2 regions of the Croceicoccus sp. Ery15 genome follow, and region 2 is predicted to be linked to the other one. Evidence: riboswitches for the same ligand, from Rfam matches in the RefSeq annotation. Region 2 holds a riboswitch; the other holds the start of a gene.

Region 1 (10,402 bases), 950 kb from region 2:
GCCCAGCCCGCCACGACCGAATAGAACGACAGGATCAGAAAAGCGGCCAGAATCTCGATTCCGCCGAACAGGCTCCATTTGCGCGACACGCCCGATTTTTCGGCCACGCGGGCGATCGATCCCGCCGCATCCTCGCGCCCGGTGCGCCCGATCATCACTTCCGACAAAACAAGCGGCAGGCCGATCAGGAAAACACAGGCGATATAGACAAGAACGAATGCCCCGCCCCCGTTTTCGCCCGCCAGCGTCGGAAAGCGCCAGATATTGCCCAATCCGACCGCCGCACCGATGGCAGCCAGCAAAAATGCCGTCCGCGAGGACCAGCCCTGTTCTCCGGCCTGTCCGGTCGCACCTGCCATTCAACCCTCCGTTTCATCTGTAACGGACCTGACTTATAGAGGTGAAACGCCCGCTGAAAACCCGCTGCGTGCACCGCATCCACATGGCGGTGCCAAACAGGCGTTGCTTGCGCGCCCTTTCCCACATGGCAAAGCGCGGCTAGAACGCCGCCCATGTCCACGACCTTCCAGCTCGACACCGCGACCAGCCGCGCCAATCCCACCCCCGCCCCGATGAAGCGCCTGACCGTGCCCAAGGTGATGCAGCGCAAAAAGGACGGCGTGACCGAAGAACCGCTTGTCATGCTGACCGCCTATACCGCGCGCATGGCGCAATTGCTGGACCCCCATTGCGATATGCTGCTGGTGGGGGATTCGCTGGGGCAGGTGATCTACGGGCTGCCGTCGACCCTGCCGGTCACGCTCGACATGATGTGCGCCCATGGCGCGGCAGTGGTGCGCGGATCCTATCATTCGCTGGTGGTGATCGACATGCCGTTCGGCAGTTATGAGGCTTCGCCCCAACAGGCTTTCGAAAGCGCCAGCCGCATCATGGCCGAAACCGGCGCTGCGGCGGTCAAGCTGGAAGGGGGGACAGCCATGGCCGAAACCGTGTCCTTCCTGTCGCAGCGCGGCATTCCGGTAATGGGCCATGTTGGCCTGACCCCGCAAGCAGTGAACGCGCTGGGCGGCTATATGGCGCGCGGGCGAAGCGAGGCGGAGGAAGCCAAGATCGTCGCGGACGGAAAGGCACTGGAACAGGCCGGAGCATTCGCCATCGTAATCGAAGGCGTGGTCGAGGATATTGCCATCACCCTGACCAGGGAAATCGCCATCCCCACCATCGGGATCGGCGGATCGGCGCAATGCGATGGTCAGGTTCTGGTGGCCGAGGATATGCTGGGCATGTTCGAACGCACACCGCGCTTCGTAAAGCGTTACAACGACATCGCCAAAATCATTTCGGACACGGCGGGCGAATATGCCGCCGACGTCCGCGCCCGCAGCTTTCCGGGCGAGGAGCAGGTGTATAAGGCGAAATAGCTCCCCGCTCGCCCGTGCGGCTGCCTATCCATGACCCATCGCCTGTTCGTTGCCATCAAGCCTCCGCCGCATGTGATCGACCGGCTGATAGACACGATGGAAGGCGTCGATAACGCCCGCTGGCAAAGCCAAGAGCAATTGCATCTGACCCTGCGCTTCGCAGGCGAAGTCGATACGCCATTGGCCAATGATCTGGCCGATGCGCTGGGGCAGATCCGCTCCCCTGCCTTTGATCTTGAGATGCGCGGTGTCGGCCATTTCGAGAAAAAGGGCAAACCGCACACATTATGGGCAGGGGTCGCGCATTCGCCAGCCTTGCTGACCCTGCAAAAAAGTGTCGAGAGCGCGTGCAGGTCGGCGGGGATCGCGCAGGAGAAGCGCGTGTTCGCACCCCATGTGACTCTGGCGCGATTGTCTGGCAGCGCGGGGGCGATCGCGCCTTTTCTGGTCGAGCACGCCGCCCTGCGCACTGACACCTTCAGAGTCGAACGGTTCTTTTTGTATGAAAGCACTTTGACGCCAAAGGGGTCGCAATACGATCCGGTTGTGGCCTATCCGCTGCGCTAAACCGTCAGCGCACGGGCGCCCCTGTCGCCCAACCAGCGCGCATTTGTGTTCCAGACGCGGCTGATCACTGCCTCGTCCAGCGCCTGTTCGGGGACTTCATCGGCCACGATCCGACCTTGATCGAGAACGATCACCCTGTCGGCATGGTTCATCGCCATGGCCAGATCGTGCATCACCACGGCAACGCCTTTGCCACGCGACGCTTGCAGGCGCAGCAAGCCAGCCAGATCGCGGGCGTGCCCGATGTCGAGGCTGGCGAATGGTTCGTCGGCAAGGATGAAGCGCGGCTCGCCAGCCAGAACCCGCGCCATCATGGCCCGCGCCCTTTCACCCCCCGACAATTGCGAAACAGGCCGGTCGACCAGGTCGTCCAGTTGCATATCGGCGATCGCGTTTGAAATCGCGGCGTCGTCCGCTTTGCGCATCGCCCGCGCCGGCCTGCCCGGTACGGCCCGCCACGGCAAGCGGCCCAGCCCGGCCAAAGTGCGAACGCTGACGTCCCACGCCGCTTCGGCCTGCTGCGGCAGGAACCCGATGGTCCGTGCCCGTTCGCGCGGCGCGAGCGAGGGCAGCGGCCTGCCGTCCAGCGACACCCCGCCTCCGGCTGGATCGATCAGACCCGCCATGGCGGTCAACAGGCTAGACTTTCCAGCACCGTTAGGACCGCAAATGGCCAGCAATTGACCCGCTTCGAGCGTGCATCGGGCATCCCTCAGCACCATTTGCGCACCGCGCCGGACGCAAAGAAGTCGTGCCTCGATCATCAGGCCAAACCTCGTCGCAGCCGCAACAGCAAGCCAAGGAAAAACGGTGCGCCCAGTAACGACAGGGCGATTCCCAGCCGCAATTCGCCTGCCATCGGAAGCACGCGGCAAACTGTATCGGCCAGCAGCACCAGCAAGGCCCCGGCCAGTGCGCCCGGCACCAGCAGGCTCGACGGACGGCGATCGGTAAAGGGGCGCACCATATGCGGCACCATCAACCCGACGAAGCCGACGATCCCCGCAACCGCCACGCCAGCCCCGATGGTCAGGCCAATGCCGGCAACGATGGCCCATTGCAGCCGACGAGCCTCGACACCCAGCGACAGCGCGGCTTCTTCGCCCAGCATCATCGCATCGAGCGACGGGCCGCAGAGATAGAGCACCACTAGCCCCGTCAGGGTCAAAGGCGCGGCGATCCATACGTCGGCCCAGCTCCGGTCGGTCAACGCGCCCATCAGCCAAGTCACGATTTCCGACATGGCAAACGGATTGGGCGACAGGCTGATCGCAAGGCTGGTCAGCGTACCCGCAAGGCTGGCGATCATCAGCCCTGCCAAAGTGAACAGCGCGATTCCGCCGGTACGCCCCGCGATCACCGCCAACAGCGCCATCGCCCCCGCCGCTCCCGCCAAGGCAAAGGCCGGAAGGGTGAATGGCACGGCGGCAATCCCCAGAAACAGCGCCATCACCGCGCCAAATGCCGCCCCCGGCGCGATGCCGAACAGGCCCGGATCGGCCAGCGGGTTGCGCAAATAGCCCTGCATCGCCGCCCCTGCGCCGCCCAGACCCGCGCCGATGACCAGCGCCAATATCCCGCGTGGCAGGCGCAATTCGGCAAGGATGATCGCGGCATTGGGGACAGGATCGCTCCACGGCGCGATCCATATGCGCCCCGCCAGCAGGGATAAGGGCAAGGCCACCGCAAGCGTCGCCAGCAAACACGCATTGAGCCGGTTCATGGCGCCACCTCTGCGCGGATTTCGGTCAGCCGCGCCATCGCGAGCGGAATGGTCGGCCCGCCGCAATAAAGCAGCTTGGGGTCGAAATCGACGCGGCGCGTATCGTGCAATGCGTTCAGGGCCGGATGGCGCAGCTTGCGGTTCTCTTCGCCGCCCTTTCCAGCCGCGATGATCAGCGGAGGCGGATCGGCCAACACTTGCTCCAGCGGCAGGATTGCGCCCTGTCCAAGACCGCGCCCCGCGCTCCAGTTGGTAAAGCCCGCACGGGTCAGAAGATCGCTGATCAGCACGCCTTCGCCCGGCACCAGACCGCCCGATTGCCAGACCAGCGCGGGAACCGGATCGACATTGCCCTGAATAGTCAGGCTGGCTTCGATCCGCTGCACCAGGCGCTCTCCCGCCGCGACCTCTCCCGCCAGCGACGCCAGATCGCGGACCTGCGCGATGGCATCATCGACATTGGCGATCGAGCCGGTCTTCACCACACGAATGCCCATGCGCTGCAAAGCCTGTTCGGTCGCGGGGGGCAGAAACATGGCGGCGACCACGATATCGGGCCGTCGCGCAGCCACTTCCTCTGCATTGCCGGAAACGGCGGGAAAGCGGGCGGCAAGATCCGGCGGCATCGAGGACCCTGCCGGATCGTGGCTGTAATGCGAAATCGCGGCAAGATGACCGGGTGCGATTTCGGCCAGTATCGCATCGGTGCAGGGGTTGAGCGATACGATGACCGGCGCATCTTTCTGCTCATGCCGGGTGGCAGGCGCACAGGCGGACAGCATCGCTGCCCCCGCCCACACGACTGCCGCCCGAATCATCATCAGATTTTCACCCGCACCCCGCCATAGGCCGCTGCGCCGCCCGTATTATAGCCTGCGGTCGTCTCGTACCCCGTATCGAACAGGTTCTCGATCCGGCCGAAGATTTGCAGATTGTCACCCAGCGGCATGGCGGCGCGCAAATCCACCGTGACATAGCCGTCAAGCCGCGTGACGTTTCCGCGATCGTCGAAACTGTCGCCTACCATGCGCACGTCGCTGCCCAGCGCCAGCCCGACCGGCGATGTCCAGTCGATGCTGGCCGTCACCGCATCGCCGGGACGGCGGTTGAGGTCATTGCCTTCATAAGCACCACCTTCGGTCCGGTCCTCGGTTTCCAGATAGGAATAGACCAGGCCGAGGCGCAGATTGCTGTCGGGTCGCGCCGCCAGTTCCAGTTCCACGCCTTGCGCACGAGCCTTGCCGATATTGTAATAGACCGAATTGACGAGGTCGAAGTCGATCAACCCGGTGCTGTCGCGGCGATAGAGCGAGACGGAAGCAAAGAACGGCCCGTCGCGCTGCCCCTTTTCCAGCCCCAGATCATAGCCCTTGCTGCGTTCGGGGCTCAGTCCCTCGTCGCCGTAAAAGGAGTAGAGCTGGTAAAGCGTCGGTGCCTTGAACCCTTCGCCATAGGACGCGCGCAGCCGCAGCCCCGCGCCCAGTTCCAACGCGCCATTGGCCCCGAATGTCCATTCGTCTCCGAACAGCTCATGATCGTCATAGCGCACCCCGGCCGCCAGTTTCAGCGCCGCGCCGGTCCATGACAACTGGCCATGCCCGCTCGTCAGAGTCGTCGAACGGTCGCTGCCCGAATCCTCAAAGCTCATCCATTCGCGGTCAGCCCCGAAATCAACGCCGAGATTGCCGGCGATTGCATAGCGCCCGAACAATTCGGCGCGTTCCAGACGGCCTTTGGTTTCATAGGGATAATCGCCATAGCTTTCGCCCGTATAAAGCCGCGTCGTATCGGACATGGCATAGCCGCCGCGCAGGGTCAGCCTGTCACCGGTATAATCGGCACCGATGCGGCCCGAATATTCCTCGGTATCCTGAAGATCATCGGTATCGGCAAACGCATAAAGCGGCGCGGGATAGCCGTCCTGTTCCAGCCGCCCGTCGGCATAGCGACCATTGGCAGTCAGCGAAAAGCTGTCGGACAGGTTGAACCGGCCGCGACCGGTAAGCTGCCACTGGCGGAAACCGTCCTTTTCACTTCCGGTATCGGCCGCGCTGAATCCGTCGGAATCGTAAAAACTGCCGGTCAGTCCTGCCTCTACACGCCCGGTCACGATCCCGCCCGACAGCGTGGCATAGGCGGTGTCGAACGCGCCATATTCGGCACTGGCCGCAATGCCGCCGGTCTGCCGCGTGGTCAGGTTCATTACCCCGCCCATCGCATCCGACCCCCAGATCACCGAATTGGGGCCGCGCAGCAGTTCCACACGCTCGACATCGCCCGCCAGCATATTGGCGAAATCGAACCCGCCACCCGGCGCGCCCATATCGCCCACTTTCACTCCGTCGATCAGCACCAGCAATTGCTCTGCCCCCGCGCCGCGGACGCGCACGCCGGTAAAGCTGCCCGCTGGGCCATTGCGGCTTATCGTCACACCCGGCAGGCGTTGCAGTACGCGGGCAAGGTCAGGCCCCTGGATCGCCTGGATTTCGGGCAATTCGATGATGGTTACGGGCTGGCCGGTATCGTCGAGCGAGGTTTCAAGGCCCGTCGCGGTGACGGTAATCGCCTCTTCCGCAGCGGCAGGCGCGGAAATGGCAGCACCGGCGATGGCAGCACTGGCAATGGCAGCACTGGCAATGGCAGGGGTGGACACGGCAATACGGAAATAAGAAAGCATAAATCCTCCGACAAGAACGAATGTCGCTCCTGTCGGAAGACGCACGCGCGCCTATCCGATGCCTTCGGTACACCCCGCCCGCTGGCTCGAACGACCGTTACGGGCAGGTCTCCTGACTTTCCGGATCACCGCGTTCCGCCGGCCTTCCCGGCCCCTTTCGGGACCAGTGGCACGATTGGCGGACGCTCACCGGTTACAGTTGCGGGGGCAGTGCCGGTTTTGCCGTTTTACGCGCGTTTCATGCACGTCGCGGCGCACCGATCTTCCCTCTTAGGGCCAGACGCGCGACATAATCGTGCGGCCAGCCAACCCATAACGATGGCGCGCCGCTTAGCCACGAGCCGCGCACTTGGCAAGCGCGGCAAGACTAAACCTGCAATTTGCCGCGTTTATTGATATTGCGAACTCTTATCAAAGATAATCCGCCCGCCCTCTTTTTTGCCGGTTGCAATCACCTATTTCGGGGCCTACGGCACTTGCCCGAAACAGCGCCCATCTTCGTAAATTCTGGCGGGCGCACCCACGGGAAGAAGAAGAGGAAGAGAGTCGATGGCACGCAAGAAGATCGCCCTCATCGGTTCGGGCATGATCGGCGGCACGCTCGCCCATCTGGCCGCGAAGAAGGAACTGGGCGACATCGTCCTGTTCGACATTGCCGAAGGCATGCCGCAGGGCAAGGCTCTGGACCTGTCGCAATGCGGCCCGGTCGAGGGTTTCGACGCGAACATCACCGGCACCAATGACTATGCCGATATCGCAGGCGCAGACGTCATCATCGTCACCGCCGGCGTGCCGCGCAAGCCGGGGATGAGCCGCGACGACCTGCTGGGCATCAACCTCAAGGTCATGAAGTCGGTCGGCGAAGGCATCAAGGCCAACGCACCCGACGCTTTCGTCATCTGCATCACCAACCCGCTCGACGCGATGGTGTGGGCGCTGCGTGAATTCTCCGGCCTTCCGCACAACAAGGTCGTCGGCATGGCCGGCGTGCTCGACTCGGCGCGTTTCGCCACTTTCCTTGCTTGGGAATTCGGCGTTTCGGTGAAAGACGTGAACGCCTTCGTTCTTGGCGGCCACGGCGACACCATGGTGCCGGTCCTCTCCTACTCGACCATCAGCGGCATTCCAGTTGGCGACCTTGCCAAGATCAAGGGTGTCGATGCGGGCCGTCTGGACGAAATCGTGCAGCGTACCCGTTCGGGCGGCGGCGAGATCGTCGGCCTGCTCAAGACCGGTTCGGCCTATTACGCACCCGCGACCAGCGCGATCGCCATGGCCGAAGCCTATCTGGGCGACCAGAAGCGCATCCTGCCCTGCGCTGCCTATGTCGAAGGCAAATATGGCGTTGACGGCCTGTATGTCGGCGTCCCCGCCGTAATCGGTGCCGAGGGTATCGAGGACGTGGTCGAAATCGAACTTTCGGACGAAGAAGCCAAGAACCTCAAGGTCTCGGTCGATGCGGTCGAGGAACTGCTGGAAGCCTGCAAGGGCCTCGACGGCTCGCTGGCCTGATCGCGCCCATCCATTCTTTTCGGGCGATGCGCTGCGTCGCCCGCCCCTCCCTGCAAGGAGAGCGTTAAATGTCCATTCTCGTCGACAAGAATACCAAGGTCATTACTCAGGGCATGACCGGTGCCACCGGCACGTTCCACACCGAACAGGCGCTGGCCTATGGCACGCAGATGGTTGCGGGCGTGACCCCCGGCAAGGGCGGCACGACCCATATCGGACTGCCCAACTATGACACCGTAGCAGAGGCCAAGGCCGCGACCGGTGCCACCGCTTCGTGCATCTATGTTCCACCGCCGTTCGCTGCCGACTCGATCCTCGAAGCGATCGATGCCGAAATGGAACTGATCGTCGCCATTACCGAAGGCATCCCCGTGCTCGACATGGTGCGCGTAAAGCGCGCGCTGCAGGGTTCGAAGTCGCGCCTCATCGGTCCCAACTGCCCCGGCGTGCTGACGCCCGGCGAATGCAAGATCGGCATCATGCCCGGCTCCATCTTCAAGAAGGGCTCGGTCGGCGTCGTGTCGCGTTCGGGCACGCTCACCTATGAAGCGGTGTTCCAGACCTCGAACATCGGCCTTGGCCAGACCACCGCGGTCGGCATCGGGGGCGACCCGGTGAACGGCACCAATTTCATCGACGTACTCGAACTCTTCCTCGCTGATGACGAGACCAAGTCGATCATCATGATCGGCGAAATCGGCGGCTCGGCCGAGGAGGAAGCTGCGCAGTTCCTGAAGGACGAGGCCAAGAAGGGCCGCAAGAAGCCGATGGTCGGCTTTATCGCGGGCCGCACGGCTCCCCCGGGACGCCGCATGGGCCACGCGGGCGCCATCGTATCGGGCGGCCAGGGCGGCGCCGAAGACAAGATCGCTGCGATGGAAGAGGCTGGCATCCGTGTCTCGCCCTCGCCCTCGCTGCTGGGCGAAACGCTTGACGGGCTCCTCAAGGAACTCGCCTGACCTGATCCGCTGAGGCTTGCTTCCTTGGGGAGGAGGAAGCGGGCCAAGGCACCCGAATTTCAAGCCCCGCACCATTTGCGGGCAACCACGGAAGAAACCCATGGGCAAAGAGCATCAGACCTTCCTTCCCGAACTGGAGCCCGATGTGGCCCAGCCCGGACCGTCGTGGCAGCGCAAGAGCTGGCCACTGACGGGCGCGGACGGCTTCGACGATTTGACGCAGGCGCTCGATCCCACGGGGATGAAGGCGGCGTTGAAGGAAGCGGCCAAGAAAAAGGGCGCGCCGATCGACGAAAAGGCGATCGAGGCGGCTGCCGACGATTCGGTGCGCGCCATGATGCTGATCCGCACCTATCGCGTGCGTGGCCATATGGCGGCGGAACTCGACCCGCTGGGCCTGTCGCATCGTGAATTGCCCAAGGATCTCACGCCCGAATGGCACGGGTTCGGCCCGAACGATCTTGATCGCAAGATCTATATCGGCGGCAATCTCGGTCTTGAGTGGACGACCGTGCGCGAGCTGGTCGAGATTTTGCGCGCGAATTACTGCGGCAAGGTCGGCCTTGAATATATGCACATCGCCGATGTGGAAGAGCGCCGCTTCCTGCAGGAACGCATGGAAGGCGCCGACAAGTCGATCGACTTCACCATCATGGGCAAGAAGGCGATCCTTGGCGCGGTCATCCGCGGCGAGCAGTACGAAAAGTTCCTCGCCAAGAAATATGTCGGCACCAAGCGTTTCGGCCTCGACGGCGGCGAAGCGATGATTCCAGCACTGGAATCGGTGATCAAATACGGCGGCGCCATGGGCGTGCGCGAAATCGTCTATGGCATGGCCCACCGCGGCCGCCTCAACGTCCTCGCCAATGTGATGGGCAAGCCGTACAAGGTCATCTTTCACGAATTTTCAGGCGGCTCAGCCAATCCCGAAGACGTGGGCGGTTCGGGCGATGTGAAATACCACCTCGGCACCAGCACCGACCGCGAATTCGACGGGGTAAAGGTGCATATGAGCCTTGTGCCCAACCCATCGCACCTCGAAGCGGTCGACCCTGTCGTTCTGGGCAAGGTTCGCGCGCAACAGCAGTTCCGCGACGATATCGGCGAAGGCAAGCATCAGCAGGTCCTACCCGTACTGATCCATGGCGACGCGGCCTTTGCGGGACAAGGGATCGTGTGGGAATGCCTCGGCTTTTCGGGCATTCGCGGTTACAATACCGGCGGTTGCATCCATTTCGTGATCAACAACCAGATCGGTTTCACGACCAGCCCGCAATTCGCGCGCTCTTCACCTTACCCGTCGGATGTGGCCAAGGGCGTTCAGGCACCGATCCTGCACGTCAATGGCGACGATCCCGAGGCGGTCACCTTCTGCTGCAAGCTGGCCATCGAATATCGCCAGCGTTTCGGTCGCGATATCGTGATCGACATGTGGTGCTATCGCCGCTTTGGCCATAACGAGGGCGACGAGCCCAGCTTTACCCAGCCGTTGATGTACAAGCAGATCCGCAAGCACCCCGGTGTCAGCGCGCTCTATGCCCAGCGACTTGAAGAAGAAGGCGTGATCGAGCCCGGCTATCTG
Region 2 (10,402 bases):
CCTCGATTAGTTCGGGTACCCAGTTTCCTGCGGCCATCAGCGGATCGATCCATTCGATCGCGGCGACACGCGGGCGATCCATCCTCTCCGCGCTACTTCGGGATAGCCCTGACATCCGCTCCTTCAAGTCACCGACGACCGATGATGCACGCTCGGGAATTCCCGCCGCTTCGGCGACCTTAGCGAAATCGCTCCATACATCTTCCAATGTATCGGGTGCCAGCGACAGCAGCGTCGGGGCGGTTCCGATCCAGTCGCCGAGTGCTTCTTCCAGATCGGCAGGGGTGACCGCGCAGACCGCGCATTGCGATTGGGTCAAGATGAGGTCGGGCCGCAAGTCCCGCAGAAGCGCGGTATCGACTTCGTATACCGACAGTCCTTGCCTCACGATTTCCTGGATCCGGTCGTCGATCTGCCGCGACGTCAGTCCTTTCTCGAGTCTGGTCGACGTGACGACCGGCAATGCCTTTACGAAAAGCGGATAATCGCATTCGTGCGAGCGACCGACGAGGCTCTCTCCCAATCCGAGTGCGACGGCGATTTCGGTCGCGCTCGGCAGGAGGGACACGATGCGCGGCTGCGCCATGTCAGGCGAACCGTATTCGCGGAGAAGGTCCGAATAGCGTGGGAGCGGCTCTGGCGAGGAGCCAGGACGCCAACAACAGTCCTGCGAACCATAATGCATCGTTCGCGAAGATCTGTCCCACGATCGCCATCGTGAAAGTCTCTGTCCCGCCTACCACCAAAGCAAACCCGAATAGCGCAGCCTCGTAAACAGCGAAGCCGATCAGAAAGGCGCCAAATGTCCGAAGGGTGCTCAGCTCGTTTTGTTCTCCCATGATGATGGCACCGGCGAGCATGGCGAGAATAGATGCGATGCCCAGCGCACCGCCCCAGGCGAACGCATATCCCGTGTGCGGGTAGCCGAGGACGGTGAACCCCAGCAACTGGTTGGTCGCCCAGATCGCGAGGATCGTCGTTAACGCGAGCGAGCGGCGCATGGTCGCGGCGGTCACGATCGTAACAGCCACGAACGGCATCATGCAGGCGGCAACCAGCGATCCGCCCACCGTCGCCAAGGCAAGTGTGACAGGCCATGCGAACCTCGCAATGTCGGACTTTGCTATCATTTCATCCGTCATCGAAATTCTCCTTAGAAACGCGCGCGCGCGCCAATGGCGAACGAGCGTCCGGGCGTCGCGAAACTGAAGACATCCTCGTAATCGGCGGCCGTCAAATTCTCGACTCGGCCGAACAGCTCGACATTATCCATCACCCTCACGTCGGCGTTGACGTTCAGCAGAAAGTAGTCGTCCAGTTGCACGCGAACCGGCACGAACGAGGGATCGATGAAAGCGCTGTCGATCGTCTCTCCATTGTAGCGCGCAACGAGCGTGACCCCTCCGGCATCCTTGGGAGCGCGCCAGTCGACAGCCAGGCTGGCGGTATGGGAGGGCCGCCGCACTTCGCGCGCGCCATCCTCGTGGGAACGCAGATAGGTGTAGGCTCCATTGACGCGCCAAGCTTCCGCGAAGCGCGCCTCGCCGAACACTTCGACGCCGTTTCTCTTGGATACGGTATCGCGATTGCCAGGGCTGGCGACGAAGTTCGGGGGCGGAAAAGAAGTGAAGATCTCTTCGTCCAGTTCGCTCTCGAAATAGGTGACCCCGATTGAAGCGCGCTCACCGAACAGCGACTGGTCGATCCCGATCTCCCATCCGCTCGACTTCTCGGGCCTGAGGTCGGGATTGCCGATGAAACGGCCGTCCACGAACCCATATAGTTCGTAGAACGAGGGGTTCTTCACCCCCGATCCGACGGCCCCGCGCACTCGCGTAGCCGCAGCGATCCGATAGCTCGCCTGAAGCCTGTACGTGGTTGTATCGGCGAACTGGTCGTTCCAGTCCCTGCGGATGGATGCGGACGCGCTCGCTCGGTCTCCGAGATCGATCGCATACTGGCCGACGAGACCGACATTGTCGATCTGTCGGCGACCGGTGAATGCGAAGCCGGTCGGATCGGTGTTACGGAAGCGTTCGCGTTCGACATCGAGAGCCGCCGTGACCCGGTGGGTCAGACCGCCAGCCTCGATACGCAACGTCGTATCGTAGGACCCTTTCAACCTCTGGCCCTCGCTGCCATAGCTGCGTCCAGTCGAAGCGAAACCGTCGCGCCGGGTATCCGCGATCTGGGCCGAAAACGCTTGGGTCCAGCGATCGTCGAGCAAGTCTAGCTCGCCCCTGATGAGCACATAGATAGCCTCGTTCTCGAAGCGGTTGCCGGGGCTATCGACCTGGAATCCGAAGGTCGGACTTCCCGGATCGGAATCGCTGTCGTTGAATTCGGCATTGGTGCGCGCGTAGCGTAATACACCAGTGAGGCGTGCATTGGTTGATGGCGCGAACGTCGTCTTCAGCGAGACCGCACCACTGTCGTTCGCAAGATCGCGCGTGCCGTTCCGGGCGCCTGGCGTGCCATCGGTGGTATTGAGTGTGGCGGACAGCGCGTAGTCGAGATCGCCACTATATCCAGCGATCCGGGCAGCACCGTTCACCATGCCGAACGAACCGGCTTCGATCCGCGCGACCGCCCCGGGCGCATCGCGGCCGTCGAGAGTGATGTACTGGATGACGCCGCCGATCGCGTCCGACCCGTAGATCGCGCTCTGCTGTCCGCGCAGCACCTCGATCCGCGAAGCCTCGTCGGCGATAAGCGTTCCGAAATCGAACTCGCCGGCATAGGGATCCGACACCTCGATCCCGTCAACGAGGACGAGCGTATGGTTGGCTTCAGCACCGCGCAACCGAAGCTGTGTCTGACCGGGAACCCGTCCGACCGCGACCCCTGGGACGTCGCGGAGCACGTCGGACACCTCGCGGACTTGCCTCCGGTCGAGGATTTGCTCGTCGAGGACGGTGACCGATCCGCCGATCCGGTCGAGCGGCATGGGATCGGTGGCGCGGTTCCCGGTGACGACGATCGAGGTGTTGGATGTCTCTGGATCGGCAGCGGGATCGATGGTCTGAGCGAGCGATGGAGCCGGCAGAAGCACGGAAGACAGAAGCGACAGGTGAATGTATTTCATGAGAACGAATTTCCGGGGCGCCGGGCGACTTGGCCGGAGCGTCCGCACGAGTGCGGTCGACGAGACTGCTAGGGACGGACGCGTGCATCCCCCGGCAGTCCTGCCGATGCGGCTCCAACCGCTACTCGTCGCCCGGACGAAATTCGTTTCGCGCCTGGCCAATCCCATGAGCCCGGCAAGAGCGACACGCGCCGGTCGGTCTCCTGGCTCACGGGTTGTCGCACGAAACATACCTTCCCAGACGACAATTGCCGCCCAGTGGTTGTGGAGCCAACCCCACCCATGTTACGCGCTCGCCGCTTACAGTTGCAGGGACAGCCGCAGAATTGGCCTATCGAGACCTCACTGCGTTCCCGTTACCGGCACGCTTTATCGACATTTGATTCTGCCGACGCTCGTCTCATAGACTTTGGTCGAATGAGCGGCAAGCGCGCAGTTCCAGAGCAACGCAGCAAGACGATGGTCGCCGTTTTAGGGGGTAGGTGGACTTAATCCATCGTATCTGTTTAGGTCACCAACTGAAATGCCCAGATGTTGATCCGTCGACCTTTGGATTGGCACCAGCTTTCGCTTTCGTCTGAGATCGATTCTCAACCCTTTCTTAAATATCGCGAATGGTGTCGGAAGCCGTACGGCAGCATTTTAGTTTCTAATGCGCAAGCCGGACAGATCGCATACGGTCCAACTTCGTCGCCGGTTCAATGTCCTCTATATTGAATGCGCGGCCTAAAAGCCGACCGTCGCACACCCACCCTAAACCACGACATTAAAGCGTCAACATTATTGACCCAGAAGCTGACACATAGGCCGTCCACGAGCGTGGCTGCAACCAATCGTCGAGTATCCCGTGTGCGCTCGTAATCCGAATATCTGGCGCTTGGTGTGCGATGATCGCGTCGTTGCGCTGCCTTGGCGTTGCATCATTTAGCGACGCTCTTAGACACTGCCGCTACAGAAACTTTGCAGCTTGGTTGCTAATCAGAAGCACACTCGCAACGCTATCACTGCAGGTCGCTGGCAGCGCCGGATACAGTCGCGATGCACTCCGCTTGCAGGCGTAATCGGCGTGGGGTATTTGTCCGTAAGCGTCTGATTTGAAGAAAGGTCAGCGTCCGGTGCTTGCACGTCAGGCGTCAGCGCGATGACTAAGCGCCCAGTTCCACGGCAGCAGTTCATCGATTCGGTTGGCGGGATGGTCGTCGATCATGCGGGTCAGGACGTCACTGAGCCAGGCATATGGCTCGACCTTGTTGAGCTTTGCCGTCTCGATCAGCGAGCAGATCACCGCCCAGCGGTGACCGCCACCATCGGAGCCTGCGAACAGGTGGTTCTTGCGTCCAAGCGCAACCGGACGGATCGCCCGCTCGACCGGGTTGGTGTCGAGCTCGACGCGCCCGTCGTCAAGGAACCGGCTGAGGCCGGCCCAGCGCGCCAGCGCATAGCGGATGGCATCGGCCAGCGTGCTGCTGCGCGGGATCTGCGCCAGCTGCGCCTCGAGCCAGAGCTTGAACGCGGCCAGATGCGGCGCGCTGAGCGACCGGCGCCATGCAAGGCGGTCTTCGGGAGAACGACCGCGCGCCTTCGCCTCAACTGCATAGAGATCCGCGATCCGGCGCAGCGCTTCTTCCGCCACCGGCGAGCCGGTCTGCTGATGGACGTCATAAAACTTGCGCCGCGTATGCGCCCAGCAGGCGGCAAGCACGATGTCGCCCTTCGCCGTGAGGCGCTCGAACCCGGCATAGCCATCGACGTGCAGCACACCCTTGAAGCGCTCAAGATGGGCGAGCGGACGCTCGGCCTTGCGATCAGGCGCGAACAGATAGACCGCCGCAGGTGGTGCAGGCCCGCCCCACCCGCGCTGTTCGCGGGCATAGACCCACAAGCGCCCGGTCCTGGTCCGTCCGCGCCCCGGATCGAGCACCGGAACCGGCGTATCGTCGGCGAACAGATGATCGCTGGCGAACACCTCGGCACACAGCCGCTCGTGCAGGGCTCCGAGCCACCAGCATGCACCGCCGACCCATCCAGCAAGCGTCGAACGCGCCAGATCAACGCCGTGACGGGCGAAGATCCGCGACTGACGGTAGAGCGGGGTATGGTCGCAGTATTTGCTTACCAGCACCTGCGTCAGCAGTGCAGGTGTTGCCAGCCCGCCTGCGATCACGCGCTCGGGAGCGGGAGCCTGAACGAGGCTGCCGCATGCACGGCAGGCATATTTGGGTCGCGTTGTACGGATGACGCGCAGCTTTGCTGGCACCCAGTCGAGCATCTCGGAGACGCTCTCGCCCATACTATGAAGCGCACCGCCGCAGCACGGACAGGCCTCGTGCTGCGCGTCGATCACTACCTCTTCGCGCTCCAGATGATCGGGCAGCGGCACGCGGTGCGCACGCCGTCTGACCGCATCGGCATCGCCAGCGATGACCGGACGGTGCTCCTCGATGCGGGCGATATCGGCATCGAGGTCTTCCAGACCCAGGACCAGCTGGTCGGGATCGAGCCGCTCGGAGCGGCGCCCGAACTGCATGCGCTGGAGCTTTTTGATGATCGCCTGAAGGCGCTCGATCTCGTCATCGCGGGTCTCGACCAACGTTGCCATGTCGCGCACCAGCTGGTGCAGAAGACCGACATCGGACGGCAGATTGTCGAGTTCGAGCCGCATGGATTCTGCTACCACGAAGACCGCATTTTCTCAAGCTTTTCTGCCGGTTTTGCGCGGGTTTCCGGCAGCTTTTCAGCCCGCTTTTCGCGGCTTCCACTGCTGCTCCGGACGCCGCCAGTCGATCCCCTCGATCAGCATCGCCAGCTGCGCCGAAGACAGCACTATGCTCTCGCCCACCTGGTGCACGCTCGGCCACACGAACCCGCCATGCTCCATCCTCTTGGTGAACAGGCACAGCCCGCTCCCGTCCCAGAACAGGATCTTGATGATGCGCGCATTGCGCCCCCTGAACGCGAACAGGTGACCCGAGAAGCTGTCTTCCCTGAGCACTTCCTGCACCATGGTTGCGAGCCCATCGATCCCCTTGCGCATGTCGGTATGACCCAGCGCCAGATGCACCTTCGTACCTGCCGGAAGCAGCATCATCGTCCATTCTCCTCAACCCGCACCGTCACCAGACGCACATTCTCGCTCGCTCCAAGCCCGAGCTGCGCGCGCCAGCGGAACAGCAGCGAAGCCGCGATCCCGTGCCGCCGCGCAACCTGCGAGACCGTCACATGAGGCTCGAGCGTCTGCATCGCGATCGCGCGCTTCTCGTCCTCGCTGAAGCTGCGGCGCTGCACCCGGTCCGCCTGTTCGGGCCCACGCAAAGCGCCGCCGGTCAACCCCGCATCTGCAACTCGCGGCAGATTATTAGGACTAAGCCTGTCCTTAGTCCTAGGACTAGCAGCGCTGCTTATTGGCGGCCTCGCGCTCGGATGCAGCCGCGCCCGCCAGTCGACCGGAACCTCCCGTTCGGCCAGCAGATCGCGCCAGCGCGCGAGGCTATGACGCGAGATTGCCAGCGCTGCCGCATACTCGCGCACCGTCATTCCGCTCCATTCGAGCGCCTCGACATGCATCGCCCAGTACGCCTGCGCTGCCTGGTTGCGGCGGTCGGTCGTCAGCTTGCCGCCCTTGCGGCTGCGCTTGCGTCGACGCTCGGCCGCCCCGCGTTCGACCCGGATCTTGGCCGTTTTCCTGTCCGTCAGCACGTCGAGCCAGCGCACGAAAGTCGTCTCGGTCAGCTTGTGCACACGGCAGTATTTGCGCCGCGACAAGCCGCTGCGGCGCCACGCCTCGACATGCACCGACCACCACTCGCGCCGCGCAGGATTATCAAAATGGGAAAGACCAGCCATGCAACCTCCGGCCACCAGGAGAACACCCGATGGACGAAAATTGCACCCCGGAATTCAGGTGCCGAAACCGGACGCTTACGAAGAAAGAAAATGAGGGCGAGATAAAAGCGCCGCCGTCGGTCGGGGCGCAGGTGGTTGGTTTCGTTCAGTAATATGCGACGGCACCCATATTGCCCCTGCGGCGCTAATTTCAAAAAGTTCTTTGCTATCAAACAGATTGGCGACGGCGCTTGGCGTTCTGCGCTGTTTTCGTTCGGTAACCCGCTTTCGCCCGGACGTCCTTCGCCGTCCCGATGAGCATCGGTGCATTTGACTGGAGTGCTTGCCCCCACGCCTCTGCGCTGCGGCGAAAGAACGACAGCTGCGGCGTAGGAACGTCATGTGGCGCAGGGTGCCCTAATCGATCGATACTCAGTGCTGATGGCGGGCCGGCCTGTTCCCTCCATGCTTCCCAAGGTCGGTCCGTCATCACCCGAAAGATGAAAGGATCGACGGCTATGCCATCTGCGAGCACGACAGAGCATCCTTGCGAGCAATGCGGGCCCCAGGCCATCGAACCGATCGCCATGCGCGTACCCGAAGCCTGTCGCTATCTCGGGATCGGACGCAGCACACTCTATGTGCTCATTTCCAGAGACGAGATCGAGATCATCAAGATGGGGAGCGCAACCCTCGTGCTCACAGCCAGCCTGCGCTCGCTGGTTGAGCGGCTACGTCGTCCTGCCGATCAGGTACCGGGGACCGCTATATGATTACGGCGCATCCTGACTTGCTGAAAGCTGTGGTGCTTGCCGCAATCGTGAGCATGCCAGATCATTCCAAACGTCAGCTGGTCTCGAAGATCAAAGCGCGGCGTGCAAACGCAGAAGAAGCGCTGGCCGCCAGATTGGTGATTGCGCTTTCGCAGCGATCCTAGGCTCTCTGGCTATGGCAGCTACGCGCCCCAATATCGGTCATTCACGAAACTGCAGTCGATCTCCAAAAGCTGCCGGTCGTCGGGATGACTGTCACTGATCCGTCCGACCACGGTTCGAAGAATATCAGTCGCCCAACTTGACCTCTTCACGTACGTCCGGCCCTACAGGGCGCTCGAGCGCTTTTTCGGCCTCCTCCAAGAGTTCCGGGGTCAGGTCGGTAGTCCGTGCCGGGAGAGGGGTGCCATCTCCCATCTCACCATTGGTCTCGATGTCTTCGATCAGCATCTTCATCTCGGCGATTTCCTTGACCTGCGCTTCGATGATCGAGTCTGCGAGCTTGCGAACACGCGGATCGGTGATCTCTGCTCGCGAACTTGTCAGAACGGCGATCGAGTGATGCGGGATCATCGCTGCCATGTATTCTTCATCGTTGACGGTCGCCTGGCTGCGAACCAGCCACAGCGCCACCGCGAAGGTCAGGGCACCGACGCCCAGGATGATCAAGTTCTTGGTCTTGTCCTTGTACATGCCCCACATGAAGAGAAGCATTACGATCATCATCATGCCGCCCATCACAAAAGTCATCCAGAAGCGGGTCTCGCTCCAGAATACGTGATCGAGCTCGTACGTATTTAGGTTTCGTGGACAAAGGGTATCCAGAGTTTGACTGAGGCGAGCGCGACGAAGCCGAGATAGGATTCCTTGGTTTTGTCGTAGCGGGTCGCAACGCGTCGCCAGTTCTTGAGTTTATTGAACAGTCGCTCGATCAGGTTGCGCCACTTGTATTTCGCGCGATCATGCGCGGCGGGATTACGCCGGCCCGCCTTGGCCGGGATCACCGCCTCGACGCCCGCCGCCTCAATCTCTTCGCGGATCGCATCGGCATCGTATCCCCGATCAGCCAGGAAGGCCTCGATCCGGTCAGTTATCATGCGGAACAGCGGTGCGAAGCCCTGCACATCGTGCGCTTGCCCCGGTGTCAGCACGAAGCCGAGGGGCAAGCCTCTGGCATCGCACCTTGCGTGGAGCTTGGTGGTGAAGCCGCCGCGCGATCGGCCAAGCGCCTCGGTTTGCTGAGTCCCCTTTTTATGCCGACGGCACAATGATGTGCCCGGACCACGGTGCTATCGATCATGTCGGCGGCTGTGTCGCGCCCCGCCAGTTCCGCCAGCGTCTCCAGCATGGCATCGAACACGCCGGTCGTAACCCATCGTCGATAGCGCCGGAAAACGCTGTTCCACTTGCCATACTCATCCGGCAGGTGACGCCACTGCGCTCCGGTCCGCGCGATCCACATCATGCCTTCGAAATAGGGGCGGTTGTCCTGCGCCGGACGGCAGCCACGACCCCGCTCAGGTGGCAGCAGCGGCCCGATCACTTCCCACTCTTCGTCCGTAACGCCAATCCGCTCGCCCAAGGCTGCCTCCAAAAGCCAGCCTTGAATCAAGGTCCGAGTCCACAGTCAAGCTTTGTCCACGAAACCTAGCAGTTAACCCATTCGAGCCGCCTATAGCTATACGGCAGCTCACGGCCCAGAGGCCCTCGGACAGCTATGCGCCCTCATTCCGGACATCCGGATGAAGAGTAAAGACGCTCGAAAGCAGAACCTCCGCTTTTTAAGAGGATACCGATTACGTTCAGTACGGCACAAACGTCCGGCCGAAAGCTTGAGCGAAACTACGAAAATTAGATCTCAGATAATTTATCTGGGCTGCTTCACGCACAGTTCTGCCAAGGGCTGCTTACACATTGCTTGATGCCCCTTTACGCCGTTTGTGCGGATGATCGATCGGTACCGATCTTGTGTGCCGGGTCTCCGGTAGCAGTTGGAATTCCATATCCAGTTACCATTTCACAGGCCGAGAGCCCGTGAAAGGACACAAAAGATGAGTGCAGCAAATGGCCGGATGACCTGCCCAGTGGATGGAACCACCTTGGTTATGAGCGAACGTTCGAGCATCGAGATCGACTATTGCCCCACATGTCGGGGCGTCTGGCTCGACCGCGGGGAGCTGGACAAGATCATCGAACGTAGTGCGCAGCCCGCCCCCTCGCGGGCACCGGCACAGCCTACATCTCCTTCGCACGACTTTGGAAATCGCGGAAGTTATTCCTCGCACGGTCATTCAGGGCGCAAGCGCAAGAAGAGCTTCCTTGAGGAACTGTTCGACTGAACATCCTGTAGCCAACTCCCAAGCGCCAAATTTCGTCACACCTGTCAAAGTGTATTTTCAGCTGTACGCCGGCATGGGTACGCATTGCATCCCCGACCGGGCGCTTGGGCGTAGGCCATTCAGAATTGTCAGATTGTGAAGTTCGTCTCTCGTTCGACAGGACAGGACAGGACGTTTCTGATACGGCTGCATTCGCTCCAGCCTCACTAATTCCCCCTAGCTTTCTTGGTTTTCTAGAAGGGCCTCTACGAAGTAAGCCTCCGTGCGCGCGAGAGAACGCATCTCCCTTCACAAGTGATCCCGACCGCCCCGTTCCTATCCCCAAAGCCCAGCTGTCAATGCAGTATACCCCGCGTATCCCGCCACCAGAAAACCACCCTCCA

Evidence for each region. Region 2 has a riboswitch for cobalamin ahead of LOZ77_RS16445 (TonB-dependent siderophore receptor). Riboswitches for the same ligand answer to the same signal wherever they lie in the genome.
Region 1: another riboswitch for cobalamin. It lies ahead of LOZ77_RS03500 (TonB-dependent siderophore receptor); the one in region 2 lies ahead of LOZ77_RS16445 (TonB-dependent siderophore receptor).

Annotation. Positions count from the first base shown of each region.
Region 1 covers NZ_CP087588.1:689,432-699,833, reverse strand. Annotated here, with positions in the region: gene LOZ77_RS03530 (sodium-dependent transporter) at 1-359, opposite strand, end outside; gene panB (3-methyl-2-oxobutanoate hydroxymethyltransferase) at 513-1,382, shown strand; gene thpR (RNA 2',3'-cyclic phosphodiesterase) at 1,413-1,949, shown strand; gene LOZ77_RS03515 (ABC transporter ATP-binding protein) at 1,946-2,713, opposite strand; gene LOZ77_RS03510 (iron ABC transporter permease) at 2,713-3,672, opposite strand; gene LOZ77_RS03505 (ABC transporter substrate-binding protein) at 3,669-4,493, opposite strand; gene LOZ77_RS03500 (TonB-dependent siderophore receptor) at 4,493-6,349, opposite strand; cobalamin riboswitch at 6,434-6,678, opposite strand; gene mdh (malate dehydrogenase) at 6,899-7,861, shown strand; gene sucD (succinate--CoA ligase subunit alpha) at 7,930-8,820, shown strand; gene LOZ77_RS03485 (2-oxoglutarate dehydrogenase E1 component) at 8,921-10,402, shown strand, end outside.
Region 2 covers NZ_CP087588.1:3,368,083-3,378,484, forward strand. Annotated here, with positions in the region: gene LOZ77_RS16435 (cobalamin-binding protein) at 1-586, opposite strand, end outside; gene LOZ77_RS16440 (hypothetical protein) at 588-1,142, opposite strand; gene LOZ77_RS16445 (TonB-dependent siderophore receptor) at 1,154-3,085, opposite strand; cobalamin riboswitch at 3,261-3,464, opposite strand; gene LOZ77_RS16450 (IS66 family transposase) at 4,212-5,747, opposite strand; gene tnpB (IS66 family insertion sequence element accessory protein TnpB) at 5,820-6,173, opposite strand; gene LOZ77_RS16460 (transposase) at 6,170-6,928, opposite strand; gene LOZ77_RS16465 (helix-turn-helix domain-containing protein) at 7,495-7,680, shown strand; gene LOZ77_RS16470 (hypothetical protein) at 7,677-7,844, shown strand; gene LOZ77_RS16475 (DUF305 domain-containing protein) at 7,969-8,505, opposite strand; partial or broken gene LOZ77_RS16480 (IS5 family transposase) at 8,478-9,223, opposite strand; gene LOZ77_RS16485 (zf-TFIIB domain-containing protein) at 9,786-10,019, shown strand; gene LOZ77_RS16490 (calcium/sodium antiporter) at 10,335-10,402, opposite strand, start outside.